DNA from 3 places in the Polaribacter sp. ALD11 genome. Region 3 is predicted to be linked to each of the others. Evidence: riboswitches for the same ligand, from Rfam matches in the RefSeq annotation. Region 3 holds a riboswitch; each other region holds the start of a gene.
What was found. A riboswitch is a leader RNA that binds a small molecule or an ion and turns the genes downstream of it on or off. The one in region 3 is predicted to bind cobalamin.
Positions count from the first base shown of each region.

Region 1: another riboswitch for cobalamin. It lies ahead of CW731_RS08435 (TonB-dependent siderophore receptor); the one in region 3 lies ahead of CW731_RS01430 (TonB-dependent siderophore receptor).
Region 2: another riboswitch for cobalamin. It lies ahead of CW731_RS11065 (DUF5074 domain-containing protein); the one in region 3 lies ahead of CW731_RS01430 (TonB-dependent siderophore receptor).

Region 1 covers NZ_CP025119.1:1,888,372-1,893,971, reverse strand. Annotated here, with positions in the region: gene CW731_RS08445 (M48 family metallopeptidase) at 1-551, shown strand, start outside; gene CW731_RS08440 (hypothetical protein) at 636-1,244, opposite strand; cobalamin riboswitch at 1,671-1,861, shown strand; gene CW731_RS08435 (TonB-dependent siderophore receptor) at 1,978-3,987, shown strand; gene CW731_RS08430 (YncE family protein) at 3,984-5,123, shown strand; gene CW731_RS08425 (PKD-like domain-containing protein) at 5,162-5,600, shown strand, end outside.
Region 2 covers NZ_CP025119.1:2,506,272-2,511,871, forward strand. Annotated here, with positions in the region: gene CW731_RS11065 (DUF5074 domain-containing protein) at 1-703, opposite strand, end outside; cobalamin riboswitch at 826-1,044, opposite strand; gene dinB (DNA polymerase IV) at 1,109-2,191, shown strand; gene CW731_RS11075 (GNAT family N-acetyltransferase) at 2,285-2,737, shown strand; gene CW731_RS11080 (FAD-binding oxidoreductase) at 2,738-3,847, shown strand; gene CW731_RS11085 (NAD(P)/FAD-dependent oxidoreductase) at 3,889-5,016, shown strand; gene CW731_RS11090 (methyltransferase domain-containing protein) at 5,016-5,600, shown strand, end outside.
Region 3 covers NZ_CP025119.1:356,328-361,927, forward strand. Annotated here, with positions in the region: gene CW731_RS01425 (ABC transporter substrate-binding protein) at 1-702, opposite strand, end outside; cobalamin riboswitch at 759-959, shown strand; gene CW731_RS01430 (TonB-dependent siderophore receptor) at 1,040-2,869, shown strand; gene CW731_RS01435 (YncE family protein) at 2,875-3,963, shown strand; gene CW731_RS01440 (hypothetical protein) at 4,051-4,563, opposite strand; gene CW731_RS01445 (DUF3307 domain-containing protein) at 4,567-5,286, opposite strand; gene CW731_RS01450 (SatD family protein) at 5,287-5,600, opposite strand, start outside.

The DNA of each region.
Region 1 (5,600 bases), 1.5 Mb from region 3:
GCCATCCATTTAGTCCATTAAGAATTAAAGCTTTAGAACTTTTTAATAAAAGTGAAACCTATGCAGCTTTTAATGAAACCATTTCAGGTGAAATTACAGAGGAAGCTATGGAGGTTGAAATTAAGCGTATTATGTCTTTAATGGAGCCTGAAAATTTAGATGAAGAAGGAGAGCATTCAGAAAAGATACAACGTTTAATGTTTTTAGGCGGGTATCTAATTTCCAATGCAGATGGTGTTGTAGATGATTCTGAAATACAAGCATTAAGTAGTATTGTTGCTCCTAAAGTTTTTGCTAATTGTATGATGACAATTAAAGGGCTTACAGAATCTGAAATGATTAGCGAAGTACAACAACTTACCAAAGATTTAGACATTGTATTGTCTGTAATGCAAAAGCTAAATATATTAAGAGATTTATCTATTATATCTTATGCTGACGGAGAAATAGATGATAGTGAAGTGAACGTTTTATATAACTTAGCAAAGCTTTTATATATTAATACAGATTTTATAGATCGTGTTATTGGTGATGCACAAGGAATAGAATAAATAATTTACAAGTACTGTTTAAAGAATTGGGGGATTCTTATTGCAGTTAACGAGAAGGGTAGTAATTTTAAATTGCTACCTTTTTTAAAATCCTAATGCTTCTAAAACCTCTAGTTTTGGTAATTCTTTAGTCAATATACTATCAATAAAAATACCAGATTTATAAGTCCCATTTCGAAAATAGAGGATTCCATATCCGCTCCAGACACCATTTTTATACTCTCCAATATATTTTATAACATTTTTATAATTGTTATTATTAAATGGTTTATAATTAGACCATTTTGTAATTCCAAAACCATTTTTAGCTTTATTCTTATAAGTTCCCATAAAACTATAATCTGGACTTTGAGATAGCGTCATTCCATTGGGCTGTGTCTTTTTCCAGTTACTAAAAATGTAACTGTTCGTTTTTAATTTATACTGAATTCCATATCCCGTATAATTATCATTTTTTCCTAGGCCAGCATACCAACCACCCTCTTCTAATTCCCATGCTACCCTATTATTTACATCATTCGTAGCGCTACTATTTGAAGGGCCAAATAACCAATACCAAGTGTTGCTATATCTTTTTTCTGGTTGTTGATTTTGGTAATAGGCTTCAGCTTTTTGTTGTTGACTTACTGTTTGTGCTGATAGTGAATGCGTTGTTGTAAATATTAAGATAAGTACTAATAATTGATTATTCATTTTGATAATAGTAAAGAATTAAAATATAAAATTACGGTTTTAAAACCGTAATTTTTATGTTCTAGAATCAGTTTTTTTATATAAAAGCAATAAATAAGATACGTCTTAAGCTTGTCTTTTAAGATGCTTTGCATATAATAAGAAAGATTAAAAAGAGAGCAGTAAGGTTACTTTCTGTGGTGAAACATCTACTTGTCGATAACAATCATAATCCTTTCTCTCTTTTCTGCTAAAAATCATGTTCAGTTCTGTAGTACCTAGATTTCGTTTTCAGGTTGTTGTGAATAAAAGTAGCCTGTTCTTTCATAAAATATTTCTTATAAATAAATATACAGAAACTTTTGAGATCTACATTCGTATAAAATTGCTTAAAATAAACAATAGAAAGAGTATTGTTATTAAATAAATTGTAAATAGATTTGTACTTTATTTTTAACTAAAAATGGTTGTCGAATTTAATAATTTGACATTAAAATGGGAATTTAGTGTAACTCTAGAACTGTCCCGCAGCTGTAAGCTCAAAAACTGAAACTCAAAAGAGGTCACTTTTTCGAAAGAATGGGAAGACCGAGTGGAAGGAGCAAGTCAGAAGACCTGCCATTTTTTAATAATTCATTAAGCTTTCGAGGATTGAAGCTGGAATTAGGAACCTACCTATCTTACAATTTTTTAATTGTAATAGGATATGTGGTACTTTCTATTATTCTGTCCTCTTGTGCTATAAAAAATAAGTATGAGGACTTCTTCTTTACATTTTTTTTGGGCTATTTTTCTAATTTTTGGGCTTCACAGTTCTTATTCTTTGTATGCGCAGGAAAAAGACACAACAAAAACGGTTCAACTAAAAGAAATATTTTTAATAAGTAATAAAGAGAAGCTAAAAAAACATTCTTCACCGACACCTTTACAGTCTTTAACAGGTAAAGCATTAAGTCGCTTAGGTAATTATAGTGTGGCAGATGCTATTCGTTTTTTTAGTGGCGTTCAGCTAAAAGATTATGGAGGCATTGGTGGTATAAAAACCATTAATGTAAGAGGAATGGGCTCGCAACATACAGGCGTTTTTTATGATGGTGTACAATTAGGAAATGCTCAAAATGGTCAAATAGATTTGGGTAAATATTCTGTACAAAACATGGAGGCGGTGTCACTTTATCAAGGGCAGCGATCAGATTTAAATCAATCAGCCAAATCGTATGCCTCTTCCAATAGTATTTATTTAAAAAGTAAAACACCTCAATTTTCTCATGGAAAGAAGATCAATACAAATGCAAGTGTAAAAACGGGTTCGTTTGGGTTGATAAATCCATCTGTAAATTTAGATTTTAAAATTAATAAGTACTTAAGTGCTCGCCTTAGTACAGAATACCTTACCGCCCATGGAAGGTATAAATTTAGATATACCAACGGAAGTTATGATACCATAGCAACACGGAACAATGCAGATATAGTAGCCTTTAGAGTAGAAGCATCATTACATAGTAGACAAGGAAAAAATAATGATTTTAACATAAAACTGTATCACTACGATTCTGAACGAGGATTACCAGGCGCAATTGTTGCCAACCGTTTTAAACGTCCACAGCGTCTGTGGGATCGGAATAATTTTGTTCAAGGAGCATACACAAATCATGTAAATGACTATTATTTTTTTGTATTAAGAGGTAAATATGCCCATAATTATTCGCGCTATGTAGATCCAGAAATTATAAAAGTTGATGGCGAATTAGACAATAGATATACACAGGAAGAATATTATTTATCGATGGTACATACGTTTCAGGTTTTCCCCTTTTGGAAACTATCTTTAGCTACTGACGTACAAAAAAATACAATGGATGCTAATCTGTACCGGTTTTCATATCCTAAAAGAATTACGCTATTATCCGCTTTAGCTGCCGAATTTAGTTTTAATAAAATAAAAATACAAGCTAGTTTATTAAGTACAACAGTAGATGAAACGGTAGAGTATTATGAGGCTGCGGAAGATTTACAAAAATACACACCATCTCTAATGCTGAATTGGCAGCCTTTTAATTCTAATAAATTTAGAGTAAGAAGTTTTTATAAGAGGATTTTTAGAATGCCCACTTTTAATGATTTGTATTACACGTTTATTGGCAATACTTTTTTAGATCCAGAAGATGCTTCTCAAGTAAATTTTGGGTTTTCTTATCAACCAACATTCAAAAAAACAACATTTGATATACAAGCAGATGTTTATAAAATTTGGATAGGTAACAAAATTGTTGCAGTTCCTGGAGCTAATTTATTTCGCTGGTCTATGCTAAACTTAGGCAAAGTAGAAACTACCGGAATAGAAACAAATATGAAAGCTTCCGGAAGTTTAGGTGCAAAATTTCATTACACAACAAACCTTAGTTATACCTATCAAGAATCTATAGATGTTACTGCTAATGCTAGTAATTATGGAGATCAAATTCCGTATATACCACGTCATAGTGGTAGTGTAAGTGCAATGATAGATTATAAGAAATTAGAATTCAATTACAGTTTTATCTATACAGGAGAAAGGTATAGCCAGAAAGCAAATATTAATTCTAACTATTTGCAACCATGGTACACACACGATTTAAGTTTAGGGAAGACAATTTTTTTAAATGAAAATAAATTAAAAATTTTGGTAGAAGTAAACAACGTATTTAATCAACAATATGCGGTAGTAAAAAACTTTCCGATGCCGGGGAGGTCCTATCGTTTCACTTTAAATTTTATATTATGAAAAAAAGAAAATTAGGTTTACAGGTTGTATTAGCTTTAGCTGTAGTATTTTTTTTAAATGGATGTAGAACTGATGATGCTTTTGAAGACCCTACGGAACTAGAAATACCAATAGAACCTTCTTCGAAAATTGAAGGTTTTTACTTATTGAATGAAGGAAACATGTCGATGAATAAAGCAGCTTTGGATTATATGGATTTTGAGACAGGAATTTATGAAAAAGAAGTTTTTAGAACTGCAAACCCCGACGAAGTAGGAGGTTTGGGAGATGTTGGAAATGACATGGGAATCTATGGATCTAAATTATATGTAGTTGTAAATGCTTCTAATAAAGTAGAGGTTTTAGATGTGAAAACTCGAAAAAAAATCAAACAAATAAATATAGATAACTGTCGGTATATTACTTTTTACAAAGGGAAAGCATATTTAAGCACCTATTTAGGAAGTATTGGAGATCCTGATGCTGCAAAAGGAAAAATCATGGAAATTGATACGACAAGTCTTAGTGTTACTCGTTCTGTAAATGTGGGCAGACAACCCGAAGAATTAATTGCTTATAAAGATAAAATATATGTAGCCAATTCTGGTGGTTATAGTCCGCCAAATTATGAATCTACTGTTTCTGTAGTCGATATTAATAGTTTTGAAGAAACAAAACGTATAGAAGTAGCCATAAACCTTCATCGCATGCAAATTGATAGCGAAGGAGACTTATATGTTTCTTCTAGAGGAGATTATTATGAAACGCCTTCTAAACTTTTTGTTGTTGATACAGACATAGACGAGGTTAAAACATCGTTTGATTTGGCTGTGAGTAATATGACTATTTTTAATGATATTATTTATATCTACAGCACAGAGTTTAGTTATTTAACAGGAGAAAACACCATTTCTTATGATAGGCTAGATACTAAAACAGAAACCATTCTTGAAGATTCTTTTATTATGGATGAAGGTAAAGACCTTATAAAAATTCCGTATGGCATCAAGATCAATCCAGAAACAAAAGACATTTTAATTACGGATGCTAAAGATTATGTAACTCCAGGAACACTTTACTGTTTTTCATCTGAAGGAGTTTTAAAATGGTCTGTAGAAACAGGAGACATTCCGAACAAAGTAGTATTTAAATATTAACAATTATCATCTAATAATCAACTTTTAAATTAAAAATTATGAACAAATTTATTCAACTTTTAAAACCACGTGTAGTTTTTATTATTCCCTGTTTTTTAGCAATTATGGCTACTTCTTGTACTCCGGAAATAGACCTTTATAGTGTTTTCCCAGAAATTGAATTATCGCAAGAAGAAAATGACCTTCAAATTATAATGGGAGAAACCATTCATTTTTCTGCAACGACAATTAATGAAGCAGTGTATACCGAAGAATGGTATTTAGGTGATAAACTTGTGTCTTCTGAAGCGGCTTATGCTTTTATTCCTGAAAAATCTGGAACGTATGTTTTGTCTTATGCAGCTACTAATAACGCAGGAGCGTTTACAAATAAATATACTATTTTAGTGGATGCTAAAATTCGTCCAATTACAACTGAAAGTAATCTGTATGTTACCAGTTTAATCGATTATTTACCTGCTCCAGGTCAATTTATTA
Region 2 (5,600 bases), 1.4 Mb from region 3:
CTGAAATGGTGTAATCGTTCTTTAGTTTTGTGAATGCAGCTAAAGCCGTTCTTTTTTCTGTAGCAACCCAAATATTATTTTCATTATTTCTTAATACTCCAGAAATATTTTCAGAAAAAGTTAGAAGCGTTTTTATTGTTTTTGTGTTTATATCAAAAGATTTTAACTCTTTACCATCTGCAATTAGAACATTTTCTCCGTCTAATAATAAGGCAGCATTATTAAATAAAACAGCATTAGAGGTACCTGTAATACTTTCTCCAATTCCTGTAACAGTATTTACAGTAGATAAATTGTATTTTTTTCTTCTTCCTCTACCAGAAGTATTAATTACCAAACCATCGGTATCAGAATACATTTGCAAATAAGAAGGCGAGCCCACCTTAGATGTGGTTACAGTATTTTCTAAACTTAAAGTTTCTAAATCTAAAATAGAAATAAAACTAGGTCCATTTTGGCTTACCAAATACAACTTGTTATTAAATTCAGAAAAAGATGTAGTTTCACTATTGGCAGAAGAATACACATTTAATGTAGGGTATTTGTCTTTGTTTAAGTAAGTCAAAGATGTGTTGTCACTTTCTAGACTTAAAATAAAAGTCGTGTCAAAAATTGGTGTTTCTTCTAAAAGGTTAGTTTCTTTAGAACAAGCGGCAAGTGTAATTATACATAATAGTATAATTTTCGAATAGAGATTTCTCATTATAATTGATTTAATATTTACGATATAAAACATCATATATGCAAGCAGTGTTTTGGTAGTTAAAACAGGGTTGAGTTATGAATTTTTAAAAATATTTTTTGCCTTTCTCCCGAAAGCATAAAAACACGAATATAATTTTAGGCAGGTTTCCTGGCTTGCATTTTGTTAAAACCTTCCCATCTTTGTAAAGACAGTGGTGTGAGAAATAACAGTAATCTAATTTTTAGACAATGCTTACAGTTGCGGGAACAGCTCAGGATTTTTTATAAAAAAAATCACCTGATTCCCTTTTAATTCTAATTCAATTTTATGAAAAAGAAACCAAAAATTTACGGCGCGAAAGTATTTCCTTTTTTCATCAAAAAAAACTAAATTGAAGAATTAATCTAGACTATTTTTGTGTTCATGGAATTGCAACCTCCTTTTAGAAAAATAATTCATGTAGATATGGATGCTTTTTATGCGTCTGTAGCAGAATTAGACAACCCAGAATTAAGAGGGAAAGCAATTGCAGTAGGTGGAGAGGGCAGAAGAGGTGTTATTTCTGCGGCAAGTTATGAAGCGCGTAAATTTGGTGTAAAATCTGCAATGAGTGGCACTTTAGCAAGGCAAAAATGCCCACATTTAATTTTTGTAAATAGCGATTTTGATCGTTACAGAGAAATATCTAAAAAAGTTAGAGAAATATTTTACGAGTACACAGATTTGGTAGAACCACTTTCGTTGGATGAAGCCTATTTAGATGTTACAGAAAACAAGAAAGGGAATCCGTCTGCAAATACAATTGCAAAAGAAATTAGACAGCGCATTTTCGATGAAACTGGTCTAAGAGCATCCGCAGGAATTTCTATTAACAAATTTATTGCAAAAGTAGCGTCTGATATAAACAAACCAAACGGACAAAAAACAGTGCATCCAGATGAGGTAATTCAGTTTTTAGAAGAACTTCCTGTTAATAAATTCTACGGAGTAGGTAAAGTTACTGCGGCAAAAATGTACAATTTAGGGATCTTCAAAGGGAATGATTTAAAGAAAAAGTCATTAGAAGAATTGATAAAGTTGTTTGGGAAATCTGGAACTCATTATTACAATATTGTTCGCGGAATTCATAACAGTGCTGTAAAACCAAATCGGATTAGAAAATCTCTTGCAGCCGAAAGAACTTTTAGTGAAAACATTTCTTCAGAAATTTTTATGATAGAAAAGTTAGATAAAATTGCAGATGAGTTAGAAAGACGCATGAAAAAAACGGATACTAAAGGAAAAACCATTACCTTAAAAATTAAATATTCAGATTTTACACAACAAACAAGAAGTAAGACAAAAGCAACTTTTATGCAGACGAAAAATGAGTTTTTTCCTGTGGTAAAAGAATTGTTATATCAAGATAAATTACCAAATTCTGTACGTTTATTAGGGTTGTCTTTTGGGAATTTAAACACAGAAATTACTGCACCTATTTGGGTACAATTAAAGTTTGAATTTTAAGGTGCATTCCGTCATTGCTAGGAATGAATGACGAAGCAATCTGTTAATTAATTATAAGATTAATTTATTCTTCGTATTAACAAAAACAGGAATATGAATCTAAAAATAACAAGAACAAACTCTAAAAACCAAGATTTTATTAAATTGACAAGACATTTAGATGCATATCTAAAAATTACAGATGAAGACGAACACGATTTTTACAATCAGTATAATAATATCGATGTTTTACAATTTGTTGTTGTAACTTATGTTGATGAAATTGCAGTAGGTTGTGGAGCTATTAAAAAGTTTGATTCTGATTCTGTAGAAGTAAAAAGAATGTTTGTTTCTTCGGAGAAAAGAGGAAGAGGAATTGCTCAAAAAACACTAACAGAATTAGAAACTTGGGCAAAAGAATTAAGCTATAAAAAATGTATTTTAGAAACAGGTAAAAGACAAGTTGAAGCTGTACAGTTTTATCATAAATGTAATTATAAAATAATTCCAAATTACGCACAATATAGAAGAATGGAAAATAGTATTTGTTTTGAAAAATATATATAAATGAACTATAGTTATTGGGAATTAAAAGAATGGTTTTCTAGCATCGATTTTACAATTGTTGGTAGTGGAATTGTAGGCCTAAACTGTGCTTTAGAACTCAAAAAAAATCACCCGAAAGCAAAGGTTTTAATCATTGAAAAAGGAATGTTACCTCAAGGAGCAAGCACTAAAAATGCAGGTTTTGCTTGTTTTGGAAGCATATCTGAAATTATTGACGATTTAAACGCACACACAGAACAAGAAATTTATAATTTGGTTAATAAGCGCTGGAAAGGATTGCAACTATTACGTAAGAATTTAGGTGATAAAAACATTAATTTTTTGCAACACAAAGGATATGAATTATGCGAATCTGAATCCTTTTTTAATGAATGTATTTCTAAAAAAGAGCAAATAAATAAGCTTCTAAAACCTATTTTTAAAGATGATGTTTTTTCTATTTCAGAGAATAAATTTAACTTCAAAAATGTGCATCAACAATATATTACAAATAATTTTGAAGGACAGATTGATACAGGAAAAATGGCTTTTGAATTGTTAAATAAAGCTCAAAAATTAGGAGTGAAGATTTTGAATAATATTTCAGTTGAAAGTTTTTCCGAAACAGGAAACTTGGTAGCAGTAAAAACGGATAAAATTACCTTTAAAACAGATAAATTATTTATTGCTACAAATGGATTTGCAAATCAACTTCTAGAAGAAAAAGTAAAACCAGCGAGAGCACAAGTTTTAGTAACAAAACCCATTAAAAATCTACATATAAAAGGGACTTTTCATTTAGATAAAGGGTATTATTATTTCAGAAATATTAATGATAGAATTTTATTAGGAGGCGGAAGAAATCTAGATTTTAAAACAGAAGAAACTACAGAATTTGGTCTAACTGATATTATTCAGAATAAATTAGAAAGAATATTAAAAGAAACAATTTTACCAAACACAGATTTTGAAATAGAACACAGGTGGAGCGGAATTATGGGCGTGGGAAATCAGAAAAAAACCATTGTAAAACAATTGTCTGGTAATGTTTTTTGTGGCGTTCGTTTAGGCGGAATGGGAATTGCAATTGGTAGTTTAGTTGGTAAAGAGTTGGCAGAATTAATAGATTAGAATGATAAACCTCTCGACTGCGCTCGAGGAGACACTGAAATATGAATAGAATTTTTGATGTTGTTATAATTGGTGGAGGTTTGGCAGGTTTGTGTAATGCAATTCATTTATCAAAATTTGGTATAAAGGTTTTATTAATTGAGAAAAATAAATACCCTAAACACAAAGTTTGTGGAGAATATATTTCGAATGAAGTATTGCCTTATTTAGACTTTTTAGAAATCAATCCGTTTGATTTTGGTGCTGTTAAAATTAAAAAGTTTCAATTATCCACTACAAAAAATAAAGTAATATCGGCAAAATTGCCCTTGGGAGGATTTGGGATTTCACGATACACTTTAGATTTTGAATTAGCTAAAAAAGCACTAAAAAATGGCGTAACAGTTTTACAGGATTCAGTAATAAATGTTGATTTTGAAAATGATATTTTTTCGATTGAAACGAAGGAAAATCAAAATTTTACAACCAAAGTAACTATTGGCGCTTTTGGAAAACGTTCTTTATTAGATGTGAAAATGGAACGTAATTTTATCAAAAAAAAGGCACCTTATTTAGGGGTTAAAATTCATGTAAAAGGCAGTTTTCCAGAAGATTTAGTGGCACTTCATAATTTTAAAGGCGGTTATTGTGGTATTTCTAAAGTTGAAAATAATGCTATTAACTTGTGTTATATCACTAGTTTTTCATCCTTTAAGAAGTATAAAAATATTGATGATTTTCAAGAGCAAGTTGTTTTTAAAAATAGATTTTTAAAAGAAATATTTAAGAATTCTGAAGCTATTTTTGAGAAGCCTTTAACGATTAGTCAGATTTCTTTTGAAACAAAAAAGCCAGTAGAAAACCATATTCTAATGTGTGGAGATTCTGCAGGAATGATTCATCCACTTTGTGGAAATGGAATGAGTATGGCAATTCAATCTGCACAACTAGCATCTAAATTGATTCTAAATTACTTGAATGGTAAAAACGTGTCTAGAAACGAACTCGAGAAGCAATATATTAGACAGTGGAATAAAAAATTTAGCTTGCGTTTAAAAGCGGGTCATTTTATAGCAATGTTATTTAGAAAAGATAGAATTGCAGCTGTTTTATTGCAAATTTTAAAGAAACTACCTTTTTTATTACCAATTATAATTAAGCAAACACATGGTAAACCAATGAAAATTTAATGGATTTTTTTATCAGCACAAAAAATAGAACAGACAAAGAAGAATTAATGGACGATTTTTCTATTGGTGGAGATTTACTACGAGATACTTTAGATAAGTTAGAAAATATCAATCGGTATTTAGGGGGGAATTTAGTAACTTTAAATTCGCTGAAAAAAGTATTAAAAAATCACCCAAAAGAAGAAGAGCTAACTATTGTAGATATTGGTTGTGGTCATGGAGATATTTTACGAGATGTGGCAAAATTTGGAAGAAAAAACGGTTACAAAATGACGTTGTTAGGTATTGATGCGAATCCAACTGCAATAGTATATGCAAATGAATTATCAACCGAATTTCCCGAATTGAGTTTTAAAACGGAAGATATTTTTTCTGATACATTTAAAAACAGACAATTCGATGTAGTATTGGCAACCTTATTTTTGCATCATTTTAAAGAAGAACAATTGGTTTCTTTTCTGGGAAATACTCTAAAACAAACAAAAATAGCAATTGTAGTAAACGATTTACATCGACATAAATTGGCATATTATTTATTTATGTTGTTGTCTCTTTTTATCAAAAATAAAATGATTATTGAAGAC
Region 3 (5,600 bases):
GTTAACTAATTCGTTTACTATCTTTTTTGCATCTAAATAGTTTTTTTCAATTGCATTAAAAATACTATCTGCTTTCTTCTCTTTATCAAATAAAACACCAAAGAATTTTATCCACTCAGCTCTTCCTAGAGGTGTTTCCTCAAGCCAGTCTCCGTTATAAATTACGTTTACACCTGCCTTTTCAAGTAAATTTAAGCTTTTATCTGCAGAAGAAACACTATAACCAACTATTAATTCGGGGTCTAAATTAAGTAATATTTCTGTATTCAAGGATCCTTTTTGACCAATTTCAGTAATTGAACCATTATCTATTAATTCCCTCGTTTTTTCTGAAGAAACGAATTTAGAATAAGGAAAGCCAATAATAGCGGTTTCCTCATTCAATAACTCTACCATTGGAATATGGGTAGTAGATGTTACTACTATTTTTTTAATTGGAGTTGAAATATCGTTGTTTTGTAGGTTGTTAGAAATTTTATTTTTATTTCTAACAGTATAAGTAAACTCTTCTTTAGAGTTTTGATAAGCAGACTTGATAATTAGTTTTTTAATTCCGTTGTTTTCGATAATATCAAAACCCTTAGCATACTTAATATTACTTTTAATATTCGTTTTTTTATCGGTGTTTTGAGTCTCTTTTTTACAAGAAATAATCAATAAAAAAAGAAAAAATAGAAAAGATATTTTTAGTTGTTTTTTCATTATAAATAATTTTAGCACAAGATTACAAAAATGTTTTTTAATATCAATTTATAAACTACATTTGCATCGATTTTGGTTTTGATGTAAATAATATTTTGCATCAAATTAAAAGGGAATCTGGTTAAAATCTAGAACTGTTCCCGCAACTGTAAGCTATAAAGCTTGTAACTAATTCTTTTGCCACTGACATTTTTATTGTTGGGAAGGTTTGTTACAAGACGCAAGTCAGGAGACCTGCCATTATTTAAATTTTTTAAAAACTTTCGGGATAGAAGTTTAAGATATTATGAAAAATAATTACATATTTTTTTTATTAGTTTTTTTTTGTGCATATAATATGTTTGCGCAAAAAGATACTATTGTAAATACTTTAAAAGAGGTTATTATAATAAGTAAAAAGCAACAAAAAAATAATGTTATAGGGCTTAAAAAAATAAAAATAGCAACCGATCAAATTGTTAAAAACCCAATAAACCTTACTAATTTATTAAGATATAATAGCCCTATCTCATTTAGAGATTACGGTAATGGTGGTATTAGTACAGCGCGTTTTAGAGGTACTTCTGCATCTAATACCGCAGTGTTATGGAACGGGATTTCAATTAATGCAATGGGTAGCGGGCAAACCGATTTCAACTCACTTTCTGCAAGTCTTTCAGATGAGATTATTATTAATAGTGGTGGTGGTAGCGTAGATTATGGTTCTGGAGCTATTGGTGGTACTGTACATTTAAATGATAATTTATCATTTAAAAAACATAAAGATTTTCACTTATTTTCTTCTTATGGTAGTTTTAATACCTCTTCTAACTTCTTTAAAACGAATATTGGTACAGGCAAATGGGCTATAAAATTAGCTTCTACGTTAAATTACTCTGATAATGATTATACATTTATAGATACTAGGTATAAAAATGATGATGGTAGTTTATTGAAGAATGAAAATGGAACGTATGAAAATTATGGTATAAATTTTAGCATAGGGTATCAATTTTCGGTGGAAAATAAACTTTATTTATATTCAACTGGTTATTATGGTGATCGTTTATTTTCTGACGGATTACCAAATCCTGCAGCAGGAAGTGAGAGGAATGAAGATTTTAATAAAAGAAATTTGTTAAAATGGAAATATTCTTTCTCTAATTTCACTCAAACTATAAGTGCTGCGTATTTAACGCAAGAGTATCGATATTATAATGATAAAAGTGCTTCAAATTTTGTTTTTGGGAAATCTAAAAACTATAATATCAGCTATAATCTAAAATATCGTTTCTCTAATTATTTAAAATTTTCTTCTACATTTATTTATGATAATAATAAAGGTACAACGAATGAAATTAATTCAAAAGAAAGAACCTTTTTTGCAAGTTTAGCAAAAATAACATATAAACCTACAGCAAAATTAACAACAGCAATTAACTTCAGAAAAGAATTTAATTCTGATTTTAAAGTACCTGTATCATTGTCTGTTGCTGCAGAGCAAGAAATTACAAAAAACTTTGTTTTAAAAGGTAATATATCTACAAACTATAGAGTGCCAACTTTTAATGAATTGTATTGGCCAGTAGTTGGTAATTCAGAATTAATACCAGAGGAATCTATTCAAGGAGAAATTGGTGCTACATTTAATAAAAAAAATATAGAAATAACTACTTCAGTTTTCTACATTAAACTAAGTAATAAAATTTTATGGTTACCTACTGCGGCATCTAACCTATGGAGACCTAGAAATGTTGGTGATGTAGATCATAAAGGAATTGAAACATTTATAAATCTATCTAAAAAAATTAGAGACCATAGCTTCAATTTTTCAACGAATTACACGTTTACATTGGCAAAAAATAAGGAAACTAGTACGTTTTTACCTTACGCACCTAAACATCTATTTAATTTTAATTTAGACTATACATATAATAGGATAATGTTTTCCTTGCAAAATTTGTATCAGAGTAAGGTGTATACCAATGAAATTAATATCGATTTTTACTCATTAAAGGCTTTAAGCGTTACTAATTTTGGAATAGATTTTAAGATATTTCAAAGAAAAAAAAATAAATTATTAATGGGTTTTAAATTGAATAATATATTTAATGAAGTGTATTATTTTTCAAACTTAAGACCTATGCCTGGAAGAAATTTTAATATTAACATAAACTATAAATTTTAATACAAATGACAATTACAAAATCAATTTTTAAACTATTCATATTCAGTTTAGTTTTTACATCATGTTCTGAGAAAAATGAGGTAATTCCTGAGTTATCTGGTAGATATAACAATGGAATCATTATAAGTGCAGAAGGTAATTTTGGTAACAAAGACGGTTCTATTTCTTATGTAAATGAGAATTTAAACAGGTTAGCTACTAATTTTATTTATACAGGTGTTAACGATGCGCAATTAGGTGGTTTAGTACAATCTATTTCTTTTTCTGATACAGAAGCTTATATTATTTTAAATGATGTTAATACAATTGTTGTTGCAGATAGATACACTTTTGAGAAGAAAACAGAAATAAAAACAGGTTTAAAAAACCCGAGATACATGGCAATTGCCAATGGTAAAGGATATGTAACAAACTGGGGTAGTGGTTCAGATACTTCAGATGATTATTTAGCGGTAATAGATTTAAAAACTAATACAATGGAAGCGGTAACGATTCCTTTAGATAATGGAGTAGAAAGAATTTTAGCTAAAAACAGCAAATTATATGTTTCTCACAAAGGTGCTTTTAGTTCTAACAACATTATTTCAGTAGTAGATTTATCTGCAAACAATACAGTAAAGAAAATAACAGTAAAAGACAATCCAGATGAAATGTTTTTTGATGCTTCTGGTAATTTAATTGTATTGTCTGAAGGTAAACCATTAAGTTATGGAGGTGCACCAGATTACCCTGTATTAACTAGTACAACTTCTTCAATTTTATTTATCAATCTTGTAAATAATACAATTAATAAAGAAATTACTTTTAAAGAGAATGAAAGAGCATCTCAATTATCTTATGTTGATGGTAAAGTTTACTACTATATGGGGGCGGAAAAAAAGGTGTTTGTTATTAATGAATCTGACACTACGCTTGCAACAGAGGGTATTTCTACTGGGAGTATATATGGTATGGCAGTAAAAGATAATAATTTGTTTACTGTAAGCTACAATTTTACAGCGTTAAGTAAATTAACAGTTACAGATTTATCTACAAAAACAGTGAAATATACGGCACCAGTAGGTTTAGGTGCTTCTAAAATTTATTTTAACTAAGAAAATATTTAACGTTCTTTTGAAAAAGGAAACAGTGTTCCCCCACGAAAGACTCCATTTTAGGTAATTCTAAATTGGAGTTTTTTATTACAACAAACTTCTTACTTCGCTTTTAATAAAATCTATCGCAGTTTCTGTTGGTGGTATCGTTTTAGTATATTCAATTAGTACATTTTCACGCAGTTCATTTGCAGAATTAGCGTTTTCAGATACTTGTCTTAATTTATTTGTAACGGCATTCTTAGCCGCGTAAATAGCGGTCCAAGTATCTTCAGAAATATAGATTTGTTGCACTAAGTTATGTTCAAACTCTTGTTCTATATTGGCAATTAGTAGTTGTAAGTAATCGTTTGTGTCTGTAGAAATTGGTGGAATACGCATTAACATTTTAACAGGATTTATCCTGTCGCAAAAAAGCATTAAACGCTCACATGCCTGTAATTTAATAGGCAAAGCTTCTTTTCTTTTTTGTGCTAATAATTCTAGCTTTTTCTCAGAATTTTTATTATTGATAAAGCCATTAAACATGTAGTAAGCTACTAGACCAGTAACTGCTGCAGGTAAAACATATGCGATACTTTCTAAAATTTTATCTTCCATAAATTAAATAAGGTGTAATGCATACGAATATAAGACTCCTATAAGAATAGCCAAACCAAAACTTAATAAAGTACCAATTAAAATGTACTCCGTTAGTTTTCTATCTTTAGATGAAGTTAAGTCTCCAAACCTAAAAACGGACTTTGCAGCTAATAAAAAACCAATTGCTTCCCAATGATTTGTAGCAACAAAAATAAAGACAAAAAGACGTTCTAAAATACCAATATAACGACCTGCTTTTGCCAAAGAAGCGTCATTTTCTTTTTTACTTTCAGGACTCCATTGTGTAATAAAAACCTTTATAATTATTGCAGAAACACTTGTTATCATTGTTATTGCAATTATTAGAAGCAGTGTTTTACTTGTAAAAACGTTAATTGTAGATAAGTTAAAATCACTATATATAGAAGTCGCAAAAACCAATGCTAAAATATGCAAAACTTGGTCTATTAAAAACCAATTTCTCTTTGTTTTTTTCTTCTGAAGATAGAGTTTAGAAACATCAAAAATAAAATGAGAGACAAGAATAATTATAAAACCTAGCCAGTATTCTTGTAAATTAAATTGAAGAAAAATCAACAATAAAAATGCATGAATACCTAAATGGAAATATAATTTTGAGGATCTAATTTTCTTTTCTTCTTTGTTTTTAACCCATTTTTCTGATTGAAAAACAAAGTCACCTAAAATATGTGCCAGTAAAAACTTTAAAAACAACAACATTTATTCGTTTATTTTTTGGTTGATTAATTTTCTAAACCGTTCTTCTAGCTTCATAATAGGGTCTAAACCTGCGCGTTTTTGTCTTTCGCTAACGCGACCTTGTGTAATACCTAAAATTGCGCCAATTTCTTTTTGTGTTGCCTCTTGCTCTTCTAATGAAATTTTAAAAACTTCCGCAGAATTTACAGACCAAGAATCTATTGTTAATAATGCTAAATCTAGTGCAATATTTAATTCTTCATCAATTTCTTTCCAAGGAGTTTTTATGGCTAAATTTTGTTTTTTTAAATAATTATCAAAAGCAAAACCAGAGT